DNA from 4 places in the Streptosporangium sp. NPDC087985 genome. Region 1 is predicted to be linked to each of the others. Evidence: riboswitches for the same ligand, from Rfam matches in the RefSeq annotation. Region 1 holds a riboswitch; each other region holds the start of a gene.
What was found. Region 1 has a riboswitch for cyclic di-AMP ahead of ACIN94_RS18510 (hypothetical protein). Riboswitches for the same ligand answer to the same signal wherever they lie in the genome.
Positions count from the first base shown of each region.

Region 2: another riboswitch for cyclic di-AMP. It lies ahead of ACIN94_RS27770 (coiled-coil domain-containing protein); the one in region 1 lies ahead of ACIN94_RS18510 (hypothetical protein).
Region 3: another riboswitch for cyclic di-AMP. It lies ahead of ACIN94_RS20955 (CHAP domain-containing protein); the one in region 1 lies ahead of ACIN94_RS18510 (hypothetical protein).
Region 4: another riboswitch for cyclic di-AMP. It lies ahead of ACIN94_RS06405 (C40 family peptidase); the one in region 1 lies ahead of ACIN94_RS18510 (hypothetical protein).

Region 1 covers NZ_JBIUTQ010000009.1:19,708-24,813, reverse strand. The annotation lists gene ACIN94_RS18525 (DUF4388 domain-containing protein) at 1-525, shown strand, start outside; gene ACIN94_RS18520 (roadblock/LC7 domain-containing protein) at 584-964, shown strand; gene ACIN94_RS18515 (hypothetical protein) at 978-1,349, shown strand; gene ACIN94_RS18510 (hypothetical protein) at 1,417-2,118, opposite strand; cyclic di-AMP (ydaO/yuaA leader) riboswitch at 2,338-2,487, opposite strand; gene ACIN94_RS18505 (DUF4253 domain-containing protein) at 2,955-3,749, opposite strand; gene ACIN94_RS18500 (SPW repeat protein) at 3,945-4,469, opposite strand; gene ACIN94_RS18495 (hypothetical protein) at 4,755-5,106, opposite strand, start outside.
Region 2 covers NZ_JBIUTQ010000021.1:12,978-18,083, forward strand. The annotation lists gene ACIN94_RS27750 (SpoIIE family protein phosphatase) at 1-605, shown strand, start outside; gene ACIN94_RS27755 (TIGR03086 family metal-binding protein) at 727-1,296, shown strand; gene ACIN94_RS27760 (DeoR/GlpR family DNA-binding transcription regulator) at 1,483-2,283, shown strand; gene galT (galactose-1-phosphate uridylyltransferase) at 2,280-3,359, shown strand; cyclic di-AMP (ydaO/yuaA leader) riboswitch at 3,431-3,566, shown strand; gene ACIN94_RS27770 (coiled-coil domain-containing protein) at 3,569-4,543, shown strand; gene ACIN94_RS27775 (DinB family protein) at 4,623-5,106, shown strand, end outside.
Region 3 covers NZ_JBIUTQ010000011.1:131,061-136,166, reverse strand. The annotation lists gene ACIN94_RS20965 (DUF6716 putative glycosyltransferase) at 1-1,000, opposite strand, end outside; gene ACIN94_RS20960 (hypothetical protein) at 1,012-2,049, opposite strand; cyclic di-AMP (ydaO/yuaA leader) riboswitch at 2,585-2,721, shown strand; gene ACIN94_RS20955 (CHAP domain-containing protein) at 2,741-3,439, shown strand; gene ACIN94_RS20950 (ABC transporter substrate-binding protein) at 3,902-5,106, shown strand, end outside.
Region 4 covers NZ_JBIUTQ010000002.1:264,350-269,455, forward strand. The annotation lists gene ACIN94_RS06390 (NYN domain-containing protein) at 1-206, shown strand, start outside; gene ACIN94_RS06395 (NlpC/P60 family protein) at 438-1,394, shown strand; gene ACIN94_RS06400 (hypothetical protein) at 1,666-2,238, shown strand; cyclic di-AMP (ydaO/yuaA leader) riboswitch at 2,903-3,060, shown strand; gene ACIN94_RS06405 (C40 family peptidase) at 3,167-3,688, shown strand; gene ACIN94_RS06410 (hypothetical protein) at 3,762-4,547, shown strand; gene ACIN94_RS06415 (M48 family metallopeptidase) at 4,594-5,106, shown strand, end outside.

The DNA of each region.
Region 1 (5,106 bases):
ACCGGCCACCGGCCCAGGTTCCGGCCGGGAGACCAGCACTGGCTCGGGCCCCAGTGGTATTTCGACGTGACCGGACTACTCCGGGAGTGCAAGCGAAGGAGGGCGCAATTGAACCAGGCCTGGCCATCCGCCGAGCTGGACGCACTCCCGGTCGTCCCGGTGGGACGCGTCACCAGCCAGCGGGTGGTGCTGACCCCGCTCCAGTGGGAGGTGCTGGTCGGCGCCGACTCCGCCACGACCCCGGGTGACCTGGCGCGCAAGCTCGGCCGTCCGGCCTACTCGGTACTGCTCGCCGTACGGCAGCTTGCCGCGGCGGGGCTGCTCCGCACGCCACAGGCCGGCTCCGCCGCCCTACCTGGCGTGCTACCCGGCGCGCTGCCCAAGCGAGAGAAGAACGGTATGGCAGATCTCAGGGAACTCTCGGGCACCACCGAGCTGTCCACGCCACTGCCCCTGGCGACGGCGGACCCCACCGACGTGAACCTGCTCATCCGGCTCAGAGACGCATTGGAGGCATTGACGTGAGCTTGGTCCTATGCCGATAAGGCTGCGGACGCTGAAGCTGCTCGGAAGGAGGATGCCGGTGGAACTCCGCGACGAAGTGCACCGAGAGATGGTGCTGCTGCGGGAGCGTGTGCCCGACGTGAACGGGAGCATCGCCTGCAGCGTGGATGGCCTGACGATAGCGAGTGACCTGGAAGGCGACGTCGAGCAGACCGGCGCGCTCTCATCGGCGATGCTGGCCCTCAGTCGCCGGATGACGAGCATGGCCGACAAGGGCACCTTCGAGGAGACGTTGATCTCCGGAACCAACGGTTACGCGGCCTTCTACGCCGCCGGCCCAAAGATCGTCCTCACAGTGCTCGCCCGCCCGGGCACCAACCTCGGGCTGCTGCGACTGGAGGGCCGCAAGACGGCGGCGAATCTGGCCGTCATCACGTCCCGCACATCTATACCCCAATGAATCGGAGACAGTAATGGGCAACATGGACATCTCGCTCAAGGAGATGATGGCGATCGACGGCGCCCTCGGCGCGGTGGTCGTGGACTACAACAGCGGCATGGCGCTGGGCGCCCTCGGCGGTTCCAAGGACCTCGACCTCCAGGTCGCCGCGGCCGGCAACACCGAGGTCGTCAAGGCCAAGATGCGGACGATGGAATCTCTGGGCCTCAAGGACGGCATCGAGGACATCCTCATCACGCTCAGCGGCCAGTACCACGTGATCCGCCCCGTCAGCGGCCGGAGCGGCAAGGGACTCTTCCTCTACGTGGCGTTCGACCGCTCCCGGGCCAACCTGGCGCTCGCACGGCACACCATGCGCGCCATCGAGGAGAGGCTCGAGGTCTGACCCTCCGGTACGGCTTGCGCCCCGGGAGGCGCAAGCCGTACCGGAGCCCGGCCGCGGGGAGTCCGTCCTACTTGTTGATCACCTGGGGCGGGGTGGCCGGGTTGTTGTCGATGCGCTTCCACGCGCCCGCGGAGAAGGGCACGGGGTAGTTCTTCTTACCCGGGCCGCTGCCCCACTTGGTGATCACGTAATCGACCTTGATGTGGCCCAGGCCGCCGGTGCCGTCCACGCCGAGCGTGTTGGGGTTGAACGTGCCGCCGGTCAGCTCGGCGAAGGTCTTGGCATCGAGGTCGATCATGACCCCGCTGCTGGAGGGCACGCCGGGACCGCGGTCACCGACGAAGAAGTTGGCCTTCTTGCCGTTGTAGATGACATAGCCCTCGGTCATCAGCGGCCAGCTCGGGCTGGCGATCATGCCCTTCTGCATCGGCTTGCCGCTCGCGGGCAGACCGGTGTCCCCGGCGCGGCCGGAGGAGTCGTCCCAGAAGTAGGAGGCCTTGGTCGAGCCGTTCAGCAGGACGACCTCGGAGCCGGACTCGGAGCCGGGGGTCGAGGCGCTGGTCTTGGCCGAGGCGGGGAGCGCCTGGACGGGGGGCGCCTGGACGGGGGGCGCCTGGACGGAGAGCGCCGGGGCGGGCAGCGCCGAGGAGCTGGCGACAGCCGAGCTGGGGATCAGCGAGACGACGCTCGCGGAGGTGATGGCACTCGCGCCGATAAGGGTGGCGGCGATGAAGAAACGGCTCTTAGGTATACCAAAGGAGAAACGCATTGGAGGAAGACTCTTTCGCGAGGCAACGGGAAGGCGCGTGTGCCACGCGGATGAGGCACAGGCGGATACGCGCTCTCACAGAGAGAGGGGGTGGCCGGCGAGACCGGGCACCGCGCGAGGCGCGTGGGAAGCCGCGTTCAGACGCGGCGGGAAAGTCCTAGAGGACCCGTACGAGCGAGGCGGGTACCAGCGGGAAGGGGGCACAGCGTCCCATAAGTGATTTCCTCTCCATCTCGTCTACCGGGTTAGCTGACGGGTTCGGGCGGTGGAGTTGCCCTACCGCCGCAGGTTCGCGGCGGATTCACCCCAGGAAGTGGGTCCCCGGTTCCCATGGCCCTGAGGGCTTCCGGGATTCGACGTCGACTGGCCGCTCCTTCCGCTGAAGGGCAGGTCGCCAACCGATCACAAACAGGACATTACAGCCCATTCGGGCACAAAGCAAAGCAAAACCCATGAAAACCCCAGAAGATCTACCCACGTCGGCCAAGAAAGCCTCATTGGTTACCCCTTGACCATCTCGCCGACATGGTGGACCGGCCGGAACCGCAGGGGAAGCGCCTCGGAAGATTCCGGTGATCATGCCTCTGAGCTGGGCATACTTCTCAAGTATTTCCAAAGGAGGGATGATTCGATGAATATTTACACGATCAATGTGGGGGTCGCGGCGACCGGTATGCCGCTCCTTCGGTCAACAGTTCTTTTTACCTCCATACGGGCCCGTCGATCAGCGAAATGGCCCATCAACCGGTCGGCGCATGCTCTCCGGAAGATCCGGAGGCGCCGGAAACCGCCCGCGCAAAGCCGCGGTCATGGACAGGCGAAACTCCTCTGGATGGTCAGTCCCACCAGAACGACCAGACGTTCCTGCCTCTGATCTGCTCCGCGTAGTCGGCCAGCGTCCCGGCGCTGTAGATGACGCTGTCGGGGCAGAACGTCCAGTGCTCGGCGGCGACGTGCAGGGCGTGTTCCGGCGTGACCGGGGGCGCCGCGACGCTCAGGTCCAGGGTGTTGAAGCCCATGCCGACCACCCGCGCGCCGAATCTCTCCTCCCAGCTGCGCACCACAGCCGCGAGCGGGACCATCCACTCGTTGTGATTCAGCGCGCCCTGCCATCCCATGACGGCCAGCGCGTCGGCCCCCCGCGCCGCCGCGACCAGCCCGAGCGGGGTCCTGCGCTCGGCCACCATCCCCGCGTACCAGTCGGCGACCACGCCGGGGTCGGCGGCCGGTCTACCCGAGGGCGCCGGTCCCGGGCACTGCGGGCCGAACGGATCCAGCAGCTCCACCTGGTCGGCGTGGGCCTTCTCGATCCAGTCCGCCCACACCTCGGCCATGAACGCGGCGGGGTGGTAGTTGTCGATCTCGGAAGCCGCATCCGGGGCGATCTGCCCCTCCGACCACGGCTGGACGGAGTCCTCAAGCAGCACCGGCCACAGGCCCGACCGCTCGTGCTCGCTCCGCAGCTCGGCCCAGAGCTCGCCGGAGACCGGCTCGTCACTCAGCCAGAACGCCGGACGGTGGTCTACGGCGAACCGCGCGTAGCCGGGATCGGGCCACACCACGTCTCCGGGCGGCAACTCGACCGAGAGCGTGCGCCCCTCACCGCCGTCGTGGAACAGCTGGCCCAGCACTGGCGGAAGTTGCCCACGCTCGCAATCGCTCATCCCTACCGATCCGATCCTGACCACGGACCAATTTTGGCCTGTCAACGTCCAGAGCGACAGTTAGCCTCAGGACCAGGCCAAAATCATCGGTATGCCCGGCGGATGGCAGGAGTGGGACAGCGGTGTGGCGGACACTCACCGCCACACCGCTGTCATATCGATCTAGGGCCTGCCTGGCATGTCAGGCCTGCCCGGGATGTCAGGCCTGCCTGAGATGTCAGGCCTGCCTGACATATCGCGAGTACCCGGCCTGTCGCGCCTGCTGGTCATCCCGGGCATTTTCCTGGCGCCCACCGCCACCGCTCCCAGCCCGAGCAGGAAGATGATGATGCCGGTGACGACGTTGTTCCAGATGGTCGCCGTCGTCGCCGAACCGGTGAGCCAGGGTGCCACGATGGTCCAGATACCGATGATCGGTGCGATCCAGCTCACCCCGTAGGTCCGGCCGTAGGCCGACGCGAACGCCATGGCCAGAGCGGCGAGCGCGACGCCGGTGACCAGGTTGCTCACGGAAAGCCTGGACAGCCCGTTGAAGCCGACCACCCATGGGGAGATCGCCAGGTAGAGCCCCGCGAGGAGAGTGAGGCCGTCGGTGCCCTGGGCTGTCGGGCTGGAACCCGCTTGCTCGTACCTCGCTCGCATCTCGATGAGATCGGGATGGTGTTCTAGGCCTGCGGGTCTGGTCATGACCCACGCCCCCTTCCGACTTCTGTACGGAACAGACCTAACTCCCATACCCGACATAAGCGGATAAAAAATACAAAGCAGGCCAAATATGACCATGTCAGGCTCAGCAGACAGTCCGGGCTGGAATCCCACCGGCCCGCTTGCCGGAATTTTCCCGTCCCTTGGCATCGCACCACCGGCACCCCGGAGTCCCCGAGGCCCGCTCAACGCGCTGGGCGGCACAGCGCGGGCCGCGGACTGGGCCGGTGGACCCGACAGAACGGAACGCCCCGGCCGTAGGGACGGCTACGCCGCTGAAACCACCTGGTAGGCGGTGAGCACCCGCAGTGCCCGCAGCGTTTCGATCCCCCGATACTCAAGGGTGGAGGCCGCACCCGGCGGTTCCCAGGTGATGGCCCATCCCCCGTCTGGCTGCTGGTCACGTACCAACCGGTCGAGGTGGCCTTCGATCAGGTCGTCGGTGAACAGCCGGCGCCAGCGGCTGTCGGGCGTGGGGGCCAGGTGCAGCGGGGTGACGCCGTAGCCCGGATCCGCGGGATCGGCCCGGTACCAGTTCAGCTTGGGGAGCCACTCGCCCACCCGCTCGGCGAGAGGTTCGGCCCGGTCACGATCGGGGACGTGCTCGAGGAACACGAGC
Region 2 (5,106 bases), on a different contig from region 1:
TCGAGATGCGCGAGCTCGTCCTCCCGCACGACGCTGTCCTGGCCCTGTACACCGACGGCCTGGTGGAGAGCCGGGACCGCGACATCGACGAGGGCATCGGCATGGTGTGCGAACTGCTCTCCGGCCGGAACCAGGATCTGGAAGAGGTCTGCGACCTCACGATCGACGCGCAGCGTCCGGGGCACGAACGCGACGACATCGCGCTCCTGCTGGCCCGGGTACGCGAGCTGGATGACGGCGACCTCGTCGAGACCACGCTCGTCTCGGATCCCCGCTCCGCCTCGACGGCCCGCCACTTCGTCCGCACCACGCTGGCCGAGTGGCAGCTGGGCCCGATCGCCGACGCCACCGAGCTCATGATCAGCGAGCTGGTCACCAACGCGATCAAGCACGGTTCGGGCACGGTCGGGGTGCGTCTGCTCCGCGGTCCCACGCTCGTGTGCGAGGTGAGCGACCATTCTTTCGTGATGCCGGTCATGCGCGAAGCCGGCAGCGACGACGACACCGGCCGCGGGCTCCATCTCATCAACTGGCTCGCTCACCGCTGGGGCTCCCGCCTGACACCCAGGGGCAAGGTCGTCTGGGTGGAGCAGAGCCTGCCGTGAGACACCGTGCCGGTCGTCCGGGACGCGAGGCGAGGACGCCGGCGGACGGCCGTGCCCCACGGGCACGATGACGATGTCCCTCCCAGGAGTTACGGTCGAAATGACGACTCGGGAGGACATGATGACTGTCGACACACGTGAGGCGTACCGACGCGCGCTGGACTACTTCGGCACCCTTGTGCACCAGATCAAGCCCGAGCAGTGGGACAACGAGACACCCTGTGTGGACTGGGATGTACGCACTCTGGTCAACCACGTGGTCGGGGAGAACCGGTGGGCCTCGCAACTGCTTGCCGGACGGACCGTCGCGGACGTCGGCGACGCCCTCGACGGCGACCTCCTCGGTGACGATCCCCTGAAGGCGTTCGACATCTCGGCGATGGCCGCCACCCAGGCGGCGAGCGAGGAACAGTCTCTGACACGTGTCGTCCACCTGTCCTTCGCCGACGTACCCGGCGAGGAGTACATCAGCGAGCTGTTCGCCGACGCCCTCATCCACACCTGGGACCTCGCCCGCGCCATCGGTGCCGGCGAGCGGCTCGATCCCGAGCTGGTCGATGCCTGCCTGGCCCGGTTCGCCGGCGCGAAGGAGGGCTATCGCCAGGCCGGAGTCATAGAGGGGTACCCGCCGGCACCCTCGGACGTCGATCCCCAGACCAGGTTGCTCGCCTCGTGGGGACGCCGCGGCTAGCGATCGGGATTCCGGGTTTCCCGCATGAGCGCGAACCTGATGGACCGCCGGAGGTCTCCGGCCGGCCAGGGCGAGCATCCATGCCGAGCTTGACCAGCTGTGAACATCTACTCACCATAATCCAACACCTATCACCGGAAATATCTGTGGTAATTTGGTGGAATCTGGTTGATTAGGGAGTGGTCAATGCTCGCCCGACAGCGACAGCAGGCGATTCTGGATCGGGTGCGCGGCAGTGGCGGGGTCAGGGTCGCCGACCTCGTCCGCGAGTTCGGCGTGTCCGACATGACGATCCGCAGGGATCTCGAAGTGCTGGCCGAACGCGGGCAGGTGGAGAAAGTACACGGCGGAGCCACCGCCGCCGGATCCGGCTCCACCGAGGAGCCGGGGTTCGCCGTCAAGTCGATGCGCCTGCAACGGGAGAAGGAGGCGATCGCCCAGCACGCCGCCCAATTCGTCCGGCCCGGCACGGCGATCGCGCTGTCCGCGGGGACGACGACCTGGACGCTGGCCCATTTCCTGGTCGACGTCTCCGACCTGACCGTGATCACCAACTCGATCCGGATCGCCGACGTCTTCCACCGCTCACCCCGCGCCGACCGCACCGTCGTGCTGACCGGCGGCGTCCGCACCCCCTCCGACGCGCTGGTCGGACCGGTGGCCGTGGCGGCGATCCGCGGGCTCCACGTGGACACCCTGTTTCTCGGTGTGCACGGGATGACCACCCGGGCCGGGTTCACCACACCCAATCTGCTGGAGGCGGAGACCGACCGCGAGCTGATCGCCTCCGCGCACCGTCTCGTGGTGCCCGCCGATCACACCAAGTGGGGGACGGTCGGGATCAGCACGATCGCCGAGCTGTCCCAGGCCCACGTGGTGATCACCGACTCCGGCCTGCCTGACGAGGCACGCGAGGAGCTCGCCGCCCAGGTGGGCGAACTGGTCATCACCGAGCCCCAGCCGGAGAGCGAGGCCCGCACCCGATGAAGCGGACGGCCACCCACCTGGCGGACGGCCGGGAACTGTTCTACTTCGACCGGCACGACGACGCCGATCGCGGTGCGATCGACGAGCGCGACCTTTCTCCCCGCCCTCCCGCCTCCGAGCTGCGGTACGACCCGCTCACCGAGGAGTGGATCGCGGTGGCTGGCCACCGCCAGGGCCGCACCTTCCTCCCGCCGGCGAGCGAGTGCCCGCTCTGCCCGTCCACCCCCGGCCACTCGACCGAGATCCCCTCGAAGACCTACGACGTGGTCGTCTTCGAGAACCGCTTCCCCTCCTTCTCCTCCCAGGCGGGTGAGTACAGCCAGGTCGGAGGGTTGAGCGAGGTCCGCTCCGGGGACGGCCGGTGCGAGGTGGTCTGCTTCACCTCCGACCACGACTCCTCCTTCTCCCAGCTCTCCACCGACCAGGTCGAGCTGGTCATGGAGGCCTGGATCGACCGCACGGCGGAGCTGTCCGCGCTCCCAGGCGTGGAGCAGGTGTTCTGCTTCGAGAACCGGGGGGCGGAGATCGGCATCACTCTGACCCACCCCCACGGTCAGATCTACGCCTATCCCTACGTGACCCCGCGCACCAGATTGTCCCTTGGCGCGGCCGAGCGGCACCGGGAGCGGACGGGTGGCAACCTGTACGCCGACGTGCTGGCCGCCGAACGCGAGGCGGGGATCCGCGTGGTGGCGTCGAACGAGCACTGGACGGCCTTCGTCCCCGCGGCGGCACGCTGGCCCGTGGAGGTTCACGTCTACCCGCACCGTCAGGTCCCCGACCTGTGCGCGCTGGAGGCCGCCGAACGGGTGGCGTTCGGCCCGCTCTACACGGATCTGCTCCGGCGGCTGGACGGACTGTTCGGCATGGCCATGCCGTACGTCGCGGCCTGGCATCAGGCACCGGTGAACGTCGGCCGCGGCCTTTCCTACGCGCGCCTGGAGCTGTTCAGCATCCGCCGGGCGCCGGACAAGCTGAAGTATCTCGCCGGATCGGAGGCGGCCATGGGAGCCTTCGTGAACGATGTCCCGCCCGAGGAAACGGCGAGACTTTTACGATCTTTTATCACAAATTGATCACTACTTTGTCTCAGATTGGGTTCGCATTACCCGGGCTTTACCACTACTATCCTCACACATCGAACCTTATGTCCGATATGCCTAATTCCGGGTGCGTCGCCCGGGAGCCGGGGAACCACCGCACCTGGGGTGAACCACTCCGGTGGAAGGGCCTCCTCCAGCCCGAACCCGTCAGCTAACCCGGCAGGCGCGAGGAGAGGAGAGTCGTGACGGCTCCATCCCCCATGTTCCGTCGCCATGCGGCTCTGGCCGTTTCCGTGATTTCGGCCCTCACGTTCGCCCTCGGCACCGCGGCCCCGGGTAACGCGGATCCCCAACCGGATGAGTCCCGGCTCCGCGCCGAACTGACAACGCTGAACAAGAAGGTCGACAAGCTCATCGAGGTCTACGCGGCCAGACGCGAATCCCTGAAGAAGGCCCAGGCCGCCGAGGGAGCAGCCAGGGCGGACCTGCGCAAGGCCGAGGAGGCCTACGCCGGAGCCGAGCGGCAGCTCGGCTCCATCGCCCAGCTCTACTACCAGAGCAGCGCGGGTGAGTTGCCCTCCCTGCTGTTCTCCGCCGACATGAGCGGTGTCGCGATCATGGAGCAGCTCGCCGCCGAGCAGAGCACCTCCCTGCGGGACTTCGCCCGGAGCCGGGACCTCAGGGAACAGGCGGCGGAGAAGGCGGCCCAGCTCACCCGGGAGATCGGCGAGGAGACCAAGGCGGTGGAGGTCCAGCGCGAGGAGGCCGAGAAGGTGATCGCCGAGATCGAGAAGAAGCTCGACGCGCTTGTCCCCACGGGCTCCGGCCGTCGCGCCGACGGCAGCTGGGCCCCCCAGCTCCCGACGGGCCCCGACAACATCACCGACCGCACTCTGATCATGCGCGAGGCTGTCAAGAAGCGTTTCGACCTGCCCTACGAGGTCGGCTGTTACCGGGCCGAGAACGATGGCGGCGAGCATCCGCTCGGCCGCGCCTGCGACTTCATGATGAGCACCGGTGGCTCGATGCCCTCGGCGGCCAACGTCAAGCTCGGCGACGAGATCGCCGCCTGGGCCGTCGAGAACAGGGCCGGCCTCGGCGTCAAATACGTGATCTGGCGTCAGCGCATCAACTCCGGCTCCGGTTGGAGCGCCATGTCCGACCGCGGCGGCACCACCGCCAACCACTTCGACCACGTCCACATCTCGATGTTCTGAGCCTCGCAGCGCCTCAGGAGGATCTCGGATCCCGGAAAACGACATGACACCGGTCGCTCGCACCATGAAGATTGATCTCATGACCGACAACCGCGTTGATCCCCCCTTCATCGCCGATGAGACTCCCATGCTGCACACGTGGCTGGACTGGCACCGGGAGACCCTGGCCGTCAAATGCGCCGGCCTGTCGGAGGAGCAGCTCCGTCTGCGATCGGCCGCGCCGTCCACGCTCTCCCTGCTGGGCCTGGTCCGTCACATGGCCGATGTCGAGCGCCACTGGTTCCGCAACGTCCTCAACGGCGAGAACACTCCGGGGATCTTCTGGTCCGACCAGCATCCCGACGGTGAGTTCGACCTGGTGGACACCGCCTCGGCCGAGGAGGCGTTCGCCCGCTGGCGGGCCGAGATCGACCACGCCCGAGACGTCTCCGCGGGACTGTCCCCGGACACGGTGGGCAAGCAGCAGCGCAGGGGGGCGGATGTCTCGCTGCGCTGGATCCTCGTCCACATGATCGAGGAGTACGCCCGGCACAACGGCCATGCCGACCTCCTCCGTGAGCAGA
Region 3 (5,106 bases), on a different contig from region 1:
GGGACACCCAGTCGCTCTCCCCCCGCCGGTGGAAGTAGTTGGCCTGGCACCAGGTCTTCTCCGGAGTGCGGAAACGGCTCTCGGACAGGTCGTCCAGGGTGCCGAGCAGGCCGCTGCCCTCGAAGACCAGGTTGATCATCTCGGCGCCGACCCCGAAGTCCGAAAGCACCAGCAGGGGCACCGACTGGGCGATCGCCTCCAGCGCGGCGGTCGAGCTGACGGTGACGAATCCGGCCGCGTGCGCCAGGTGTTCGTGCATGGGCCCGGCGGCGAAGCGCACGGCGCCGGGACGCACCTGGCCGCCGTCGGCCAGCGACTGCCACAGCCGCTGGTAGTGGTGGCGCTCGTTGTGGGTCTGCCGCTCGGTGTCCAGCGCGCGGAGCTTGACCACCACGTCGAGATCCGGCCGCCGTCCGGCCAGTTCGGCCAGCGCGAGCAGGATCCGTTCGCGCTCTTCCCTGCGCCGGGGCACCTTGGCCTGGGTCGCGAACACCACCCGGTTGCGCGGGCCGGTGACGGGGACATCCTCACCGCTGTGCAGGAACGGCAGCCGGGTCAGGCCCACCGCCCCACCCCCGCCCAGCTCACGGCCGATCGCCGAGAACTCCGCGACCTCCCGCTCGCTGTGCAGGACGAGCAGGTCGCATCCGCTGCGGAACACCCACGCCTTCTCGGTCGCCGGGATGGAGATCCCCGGCAGCCCGGAGATGAACACCGGCCTCGGCACCAGGCCGGCGAGTACCTCGCTGACCAGCACGTCCACCACGGGTCCTGTGCAGGCGACCAGCACCACGTCGGGTCTGAGCCGCTCGGCCGCCCTGCGCAGCGCCCGGGCCGACAGCACGGGCGGATCGGCGACCGCACCCGCGACGGCCGCGTGGATCTGGGCCGGGGAGGGTGTGATGGGAGTACGGATCACCGTCAGCTCCGCCGTACAGCTCGAAGGAAGATCATCGAGCAGATGGGCGGCCCACTTCAGATAGGAATCCGAGTCGGCCACGGCCAGGACCTTCAACCTGTTACTCCAGTGTCGTGATGGGCGAACATCGACAGGTGGGAACGGAGCGAGGGCACCGCCCGGGCGGTCCACCACGCGTCGGGGACGTCCACTGCCTCCACGGCGACGCCCCGGGCCGTGAGCAGGACCCGCAGGGAGGTGACCGCGGTGGACGGCAGGCTCAGCACCCGCTGTCCGGCCGCCAGCCCTCGCAGGGTCATCTCGGCGGGGATCCCGCCGTCGTAGACGGTGATCCCGGGCTGTTCCCCGACCAGGGCGAGATCGTGGAGGTCCTCCCGGCGGTGCGGGAAGTAGGCCACCGGCTCGGACGAGCCGAGCTCGGCCAGCCAGCTGAGGTAGGGGTCGCGGTGGATCAGGCCGTTGCGGACCAGCGAGGTGCCGAGCACGACGGTCCGCTCCTCGGGGGCCGGCCTGCGCAGGGGCTGTGACCGCAGCCACGCGAAGTCGTGGATGATCAGCTCCGCACCCCTGTCCCGTACGGCCTGCGCCAGCTCGGCGGGGACGGGCAACGCGGTGAAGATCGACAGTCGGCCGGATCGGGAGGCGGCGCGCAGTCGGAGGGCTGCGGCCGTTCCGAGGGCGGTCCGCAGGGGACCGACGGCGGTGCGGGCCCGCAGCAGCGGCGTCCAGATCCGCCCGGCGAGCAGTTCCAGGAGCCTGATGGTGGCCAGGCCGTCGTCGACGATCACGATCCGGCCGGGAAGGGTGGTGAGCCAGCCCGCCTGGACCTTGCCGGAGAAGGCGTCGCCGACCGCCCAGGTCGTGCCCCGTTGGGGCCTGGGCATCTCGGACTCGGGCCCGCCCAGTTCCAGGCCCGGAGGCAGATCCAGCCGGGAGATCTCGCGACGGGTGACGGCCAGTGGGCGCAGCCCCGCCCGGGGCGCCATCCGGGCGTGGGCACCGAGCAGTCCGGCGTGGCAGGCCTCCACGGCGCAGAGCATCTGCAGTGGGGACTCCACCCAGGCAACGGCCGAACCCTGCTCCCGCGCGTGGCCTCGACCGTCCTCCACGCCGGGCGATGACCCGTTCACGACCGCCTCACCGTAACCGGGACGGCTTACACGCCTGGGAACTGCGGGTGAACACCCGGACACGCCGTTCTGCGCGCCCGGATCGGGGCGACCACGCGCGGGTTCAGGGTGACGCGGTCAACCGGCTGCCGCAGCCGACGCGGGTCCGGCCCACGGCGAAATCTCCTCGAATGCGATCGTTTCCGCAGGTAAAACGGCCCTCATCAAAAAGATCTACGTTTATGGTGAAACCCCGGGGTGTGAGGTATGCAACACAGCGGCCTTTCGCCGGTGTCGCCGCTCCGAAACGCCTATCCCACAGGCGTTCCCGGCTTCAACAGGCCATCCGGCACAGACTTGTCGATCTTGAGGGCGCCCCAGGCTTTCCCCCTCGATGCACACCTATTCCCAAGCCGTGGCAATTTGTACCACTTGTAACCGTTTGTCCTTTTCGCGTAGCTTCTATCTCACATCTGGTGACCGCCCAAGTTCTTCAGCTACACGTCACCATCACATTGCCCGTCCGCGCTCTATCGGAGCGGATCACTCCACCCGATGAGCACGGCCGCCGAATCCGCGGATCCCGCGGAACCGGGGAACCACTTTTTTGGGGTGAATCAGCGCTTAGTGCGCTGTAGGGCACTTCCCAGCCCGAACCCGTCAGCTAACCCGGTAGGCGGCATGAGAAGCGAAGCAAGGAGTCTCACCCCTCATGGCCACGAACCGCTTTAACCGCAAGACACGTAAGCTGACCAACATTCTTCTCGGCGCCTCCATCGTCGCCGGGGGTAGCCTCCTCGCAGTTCCTGCCGCCCTGGCGGACACTCACGGACCGAACACCGTCGCCGTGGCCTCCGTCAGAACCTCCCAGGCCGCCGGCAAGACCCCTCTGCAGCTCGAGGCCGAGCGTCTGCCCAGGGTCACGGCCACGCAGGTCCTGGACATCGCCGCCCAGCAGATCGGCATCTCGGAGAACGCCCAGGGCGGCGGGACCAAGTTCCAGTCCTGGTACATGTCCTCCCCGCGGGCCAAGGAGACCCTCGCCCGTGACGGCGGCACCCTTGCAGGCTACGCCAACGCCCCCTGGTGCGCGATGTTCGTCTCCTGGGTCGGCGAGCAGGCCGGCATCCAGCCCACCATGGGCTGGGACGCCTACACCGTCACCTACGCCCAGTGGTTCAAGGACAACGGGCACTGGGGCACCGTCGCCAAGCCCGGTGCCGTCGTCTTCTTCGACTGGCAGGGCAGCAAGAACATCAGCGGGATCGACCACGTCGGCCTCGTGAAGAAGGACAACGGCGACGGCACGATCAGCACGATCGAGGGCAACACCGGCAACGGCAAGGTCGAGGAGCGCGTCCGGCCCACGTCCCAGGTCGTCGGCTACGGCTACCCGGTCTACAGCGACTGATCGATCGGCACCGCACGCCACGGTCACCCGTCCCGCGACGGCTGATCCACCGGCACGGAGAAGGGGTCCGGCTCACCTGAGCCGGGCCCCTTTCTGCGTCCCGCCGTACATCACCCGGCATCTACCACCCGAGCCCCGCATCCGGGGCTCTCGGACGTCTACTTTCCTCAACGAAGGCACTTCCGCACAGAATGTCCCCGTGTGTCACTGTGTGATGGGAGCGCTCCCAAACACCTTTCTGAGAGGTTTGCGAGGTATGCGACCCTTCATTCCCCATTGACAGGCCAGTTGTAACGGTTGAGTTTCGGCATATTGACGTCCCGGCTGCCTATCGTCCACTCTTCGTGGGAGCGCTCCCAAAGCACATTGAGGAACCTGCCCCATCGCGCACCGCGTTTGTCGGGGACCGGCGCGCGATGTCACCTCCCATCGATTCGGGCGACCACCTGAGAGGGGTCCGTAATGTTGAACACCAAGCGGCATGGCAAGCTCGCCGCGGTTGCGGTGATGGCGGCCACCGCCCTGGCGATCACTTCCTGCAGCACGAATGATTCCACCAAGCCCGCGGCCGTCGGTGACTCCACCGCGCCCGCCGCCGCTGCCGAGCCGGTGACCATCACCGTGCACACCTTCGGCGGCGGTGAGAACTTCGGCTACAAGAAGGCCGTGGAGACGTGGAACGCCGCACATCCGGACATCCAGGTCAAGCACCAGAACCTGACCGACCGGTTCGAGGACGTCTACCTGCCCCAGCTGCTGCAGAAGCTGCAGGCCGGCAGCGGCACCGGTGACATCGTCGGCATCGACGAAGGCGCGATGGGTCTGATGAAGGCCCGCCCGCAGTTCTTCACCGACCTGGCGCAGTACGGGCTGGACAGCCGCAAGTCCGACTTCCCCGCGGCGAAGTGGGACAACGGCGTCAACAAGGACGGCAAGCTCTTCGCCCTCGGCACCGACATCGGCGGCATGGCCATGTGCTACCGCAAGGACCTGCTCCAGAAGGCCGGCCTGCCGAGCGAGCGCGACGAGGTCAGCAAGCTCTGGCCGGACTGGGACTCCTTCATGGCGGCCGGCAAGAAGTTCCAGGCCGCCAACACCGGCAAGGGAGACCCGAAGTTCCTCGACGGCCCGAACACTCTCTACAACGTGGTCCTGTCGCAGGAGGCGCCGAAGAACGGCAACATCGCCTACTTCGACACCGACAACCAGCTCGTCATCGACAAGAACCCGGCCATCAAGACCTCGTTCGACACGGTGAAGTCCTACAGCGAGGCGGGCCTGACCGCCAAGCTCGCCTCCTTCACCCCGGAGTGGAACGCGGCGATCAAGAAGGGCGGCTTCGCCGTCATGGGCTGCCCTGCCTGGATGGTCGGCGTCATCTCCGGCGCGGCCGGTGACGAGGGCAAGGGCAAGTGGGATGTGGCGGGAGTCCCCGGCGGCGCCGGCAACTGGGGCGGCTCCTACCTCGCGATCCCCGCGCAGAGCAAGCACCCGAAGGAGGCCGCCGAGGTCCTGAACTTCCTCACCGGCCAGGAGGGCCACGTCATGGCCTTCCAGGAGGCCAACGCCTTCCCGAGCTCCCTCTCCGGACAGCAGGACCCGGCGGTGGCCGACCTGAAGAACGAGTTCTTCAGCGACGCGCCCACCGGCAAGATCTTTGGCGACTC
Region 4 (5,106 bases), on a different contig from region 1:
TGTCGGCACCCCGGGGGGTCCGGGTGATGTTCAGCGCCCCCGGTCAGATCGCCGACGACCTGATCCGCCAGCTGGTCCGCGCCGAGCCCGTCGGCCGTGCCATCGCGGTGGTCTCCTCCGACCGCGAGGTGGCCGAGTCGGTGCGCCGGATGGGCGCGCGACCGGTTCCGTCGGGCCTGCTTCTGCGGCGTCTCGGGCGGGGCTGAACCTTTAGCCGTAGGACGCGTTGAATCACCGCGGCCAAGCGGGACTGGGCTGCGGTGCGGGACGCCACAGCATGACCGCGAAGATCTGTGGGATCGCTACCTGTTCGTAAGGAGTAAACCGGCCAAAAAGGTGAGCTGATCCTTACTTCTTCTGTACTATTTCGCCCAGGTCTTTGCACTGGGGGAGGCGGCGCCGTGGCCGTGGCGGGTATGCCGGTTAGATTCGGGCGGATGCCGATGGCCGCGGGGCTGGCCCTGGTGCTCCTGCTGATGCCGACCGGCGGTGCGTTCGCGGAGCCGAAACCGACCCTCGCCGAGGCCAAGAAGCAGCTGGAGAAGCTCAACGACCAGGCTGACGGGATCGTCGAGAAGTACAACCAGGCCGGCGAGAAGGTGAAGAAGGCCCGGCAGAAGTACGCGACGCTGAACGGTGCCCTCAACCGCCAGAACGCCAAGGTCGCCGGGCTCCGTAAGGAGCTCATCACGATGGCCGTCAGCAGCTACCAGCTGGGCAGGGTGAGCGGCTGGGAGGGCCTGATCAACCAGACCGACCCCGCGGCGCTGCTGAGCGGGCTGGCCACGGTCGACCAGATGTCCGCCTCCCGCGCCCTGTCCCTGGAAGCCTTCGACGAAGCGAACAAGACGCTGCGCGACAACCGCAACAAGGCCAAGACGGCCCTGGCCGAGGCCGACGCGACGCGCGACGAGCTAGCAGCGGCGAAGACCAAGGCCGACGCGATGGTGAAGGCGCAGACCAAGCTGCTGAGCGACCTCGGCGCCTTCCAGCCCGGAAACCCCAACAGCCTCGGAATTCCGTACAACGGCCCGGCCTCGGGCAACGCCAGGGCCGCCCTGAGCTTCGCCTTCGCCCAGGTCGGCAAGCCCTACCGGTACGGCGGCACGGGTCCCGGCGGCTGGGACTGCTCCGGCCTCGTCCAGGCCTCCTGGCGCAGCGGCGGCGTCGGCCTCCCCCGCACGACCTGGGAACAGTGGAGCTGGGGCGCGAACCGCAAGGTGCCGCTGAGCAACCTCCAGCCAGGGGACCTCGTCTTCAGCGAGGGCCTGGGCCACGTGAGCATCTACGCGGGCAACGGGAAGATCGTCCACGCCCCCCAGACCGGAGACATCGTCAAGGTCGTCCCCCTGTCGGCCTACGGCCGCCGCCTGGTCGGAGCCGTCCGCCCCTGACCTCGCGGGGGTCCGCCCGTCTCACGCGGGCCCGCGCGGTGTCCGGACGGCTGCCGCGGTGAGCCCGCGGAGCGGTCAGGCGCAGTCGATGGCGTCGGCCCAGACCGAGGTGTAGGAACAGAAGTCAACCAACCGGCCGTCCGGCCGACGGCCGCCAGGCGGACGTCGCCGGCTACCGGAACGTCGTCCGCGAGAACCCAGTGCATAACAAATCATGATCATATGGCGCATTCATGTCCCCGACTGCCAACTACGTGATCATGCTGACGGCATGCGACCGGCTAAGCCGCTGATCATCATTGTGGCGGGACTGCTCCTGACCGCGTGCGGCGGGGCGCCCGCCTCCGCACCCACCGGCGGTGCGGTCGAAGCCGCCACGGTCCCCACGTCCAGCAGCGCGCCGACGAGCGTCACCACCATGGGGGACCTGCTCTTGGACATCGACGAGAAAGCGTACGTGCCTCCCAAACGCTGGCCGGTTCCTTGCCAAAACGCCTACTTGAACCTGGTCGTAGGCATGATCTTCAACGCGAACGCGGTTAACCACCTGCTCAAGCGCAAGGAAGATCCCGCTTTCACCATCAAGGCGGTCACCATCGTTTATGACGTGAACATCTTGAAGATCCCACAGGAAGACCTGCGTAAGTGCCGGCAGGTCGCCCCGGCGCTCGGCGCCCGGTTCTACCGCGGCCTCGATGCCGCCCACACTGTCATGCGCATCGTCTCCCGCGGGCCGGACCTGTCGCCGGAGGAGCGGACCGCACTACGTGACCTGCTGAAACCCCTGAAAGATGCGACCCGGCAAGGTCCTGCAGGCTCCTCTCGAGACCGCCCTGGATCATAGCTGCCGCACGTTGACGGCACCGGTAACCTCCCGCCCTGGCCGCTCGGGACTGATTCCGCGCTGAGAGTGAGCTGGCGCGCCCGCTGATGATCTGCGACCGGGCCTTCGAAGAGAAGGGCTCGTTTCGCTATCCGTAGGCGGATCCGAGCCTGCGGGTCACGGCGGGTGTCGAGGACGCCTACATGGAAGGCGTCGAGGGCGACGTGATCCTGGTCAACGGCGTCCCTGGCCGGTGCTGGAGTTGACGGCCACCCGCTAACGGCTGCGGCTGCTCAACGCCTCCAACGCCCGCCGCCACCGACGCCGGCTGGAAGGACACCGTCGACGTCCGGGCGGCAGGGCCATCTGGCGAGCCGGACAGGCATGGATCACAATTATTGTGACCAATGTTACAGAATTAGTGATCTTTATATTGCGATCTCCAGAATGTGACGAGGGTCATATCCGGATAGGAGAATCGCCTATCACGCAGGGATTAAGGAGAGCGGGGGAGGCTTATTGATCTCCGTTTTCCTGGCACTGCTTTGCTGAAATATGGGGAATCGGAGTAGCTTCTGGCGTCGCGATGGCACGCCATGTTGTCGTGGTGGATCCCTGCTCCCCAGGCAGGCATCGCGCTGGAAATCCAATTGGCCGCCGCCCCTCTGAGGGGGTTGACCCCCACCGCGGCGGCCCGCCGAATCCGTGCAGCCAGGAGGCACGGAACCGGGGACCCGAAGGTCGTCACGGATGGCCAGGGGTGAATCGGCATATGTCATGCCGTAGGGCGACTTCCCAGCCCGAATCCGTCAGCTAACCCGGTAGGCATCAGCGGAAGTCCCAAGGAGAAATCCTGTCTACCACCCTGCGTAACCCCCGTCTTTCACGTTTTGCCCGTCTTTCCCTCGGCGGTGCCGTACTCGCTCTGACCGCTCCGTCCGGAGCGGTCGTGCTGGGATCCACAACGGCACAGGCGGCTGCGGACACCGGGCTCACTCTTCAGGTCAGGAGCACCGCCTCCCAGACAGGGAGCCCGGCCCAGACCGGCACCGCGGCACGGAGCAGTGTCAAGACGGCGAAGGCCAAGATGAGCAGAGCCGAGCTGCAGAAGGTGAAGGCCGCCAAGGCGGTCTCGGTGGCCAGGAAGCAGATCGGCGATCCGTACCGGTGGGGAGCCTCCGGTCCCGGCGCGTTCGACTGCTCCGGTCTCGTCCAGTACGCGTGGCGCAAGGCCGGCGTGTCCCTTCCCCGGATCACGTACAGCCAGTACCGCGCCGTCAGGAAGAAGGTCTCGTGGAGCAACCTGCGCCCCGGTGACCTGATGTTCTTCTACGGCAAGGGCCACGTGGGCATGTACGTCGGCAAGGGCAGGATGGTGCACTCGCCGAGCAGCGGCAAGACGGTCCGGATCGCGGAGCTGGAGGGGTATTACAGGTCCTCCTTCGCCGGAGCGGTCCGCCCCGCCGGCTGACGGAGACATGCGGCCCCGTCCACCCCGAGGGTGGGCGGGGCCTTTCCATGCCGGTCGAGTAACATCACCTCCTATGTCCGTCCCGAGAGGGCGCCGCGCCGTGCTCACCGGGATGCTGGCGCTGATGAGTGCCGGCCTGGCCGCCGGGGCGGGACCACTCCCGCAGGAGACGGACGGTCTGTGGCCCGGCGCCGCCACCGTGGTCCGCGGCGAGCACTCCGTCGTCGTCGGTCACCGCGTCCCGGCCGCACGCCTCCGCGACCTGGCCTCCAGGGCCGATCGGGCCGCCCGTACCGTCGGGCGGATCTGGGGACCGGTCCGGGCGGTGATCCTCTACCCCGCCACCGACGCGGAGGCGGCGACGCTCGCGGGCGCCGGGAGCACCGGTGGCCTGGCCGCGCTGGCCACCGCCGACCGGGTGGTCGTCCTGCCGTCGGGCTACGCGAGGCTCAGCGAGACCGGCAGGGACGTGGTGATCGCTCACGAGCTCACGCACGTGGCCACCGGCGCGACCCGGGGCGGGCGGGTGCCGATGTGGCTGTCGGAGGGGTTCGCCGACTACGTGGGGTACCGCGACACCGGGATCGGGATCCGCGAGGCCGCCGCCGAGCTGGCCCAGGAGGTGCGTGCGGGCCTCCTGCCCGCCCGGCTCCCCGGCCCCGCCGACTTCGCCCCGGGCGCCCCGAGGCTGGCACAGGCCTACGAGGAGGCGTGGCTCGCCTGCCGCTACATCGCGGAGCGCTTCGGCGAGAAGGCGCTGGTGAGGCTCTACGGTAGCGATGTCGGCAGCACGCTGGGCCTGTCGCAGGCGGAGCTCACCGCCGCGTGGCGTGATCACCTCCGGAGGGAACTGGATTGACGCTTACCATGACGGGCACACCTTCCGATCCGCTGGGAGGACGGCGATGACGCGGACCACGACGGAGGCGGCCCCGGGTTTCCGGGGGGCCGGGTGGGCGCTGGCCGCCCTGGGTGTGGCCACGCTGGCGGTGGTGGCGTTCACCACGCCCTGGCGGGTTCTGTCCGCGGCCCCGGCAGTCGTCCCGGATCCGGCCCGCGACTTCACCGCGGACCAGATCGCCCGTTCCGAGGCTTTCGACGCCGCGGTCAGCGTGCCCGCCTATCTGTCGCTCGGCCTGGCCCTGGTGGTGGCCGGAGCACTGGTGAGCACCCCGCTGGGCGCGCGGCTCCTCGGCCGGTTGAAGGGGCCGTGGTGGCTGAGGGCGCTGCTGGGGGTCCTCGTGCTCTCGGTGGCGGTGGAGATCCTGCGCTGGCCGCTGGGCATGTGGTCGGAGACCCACCTGCGCGCGTACGGCCTGTCCACCCAGGACTGGCTGTCGTGGACCGCCGACCGGGTCAAGAACATCGGCATCAGGACGACGCTGCTCGCGATCATGGTGCTCGCGGTGGTCGCGCTG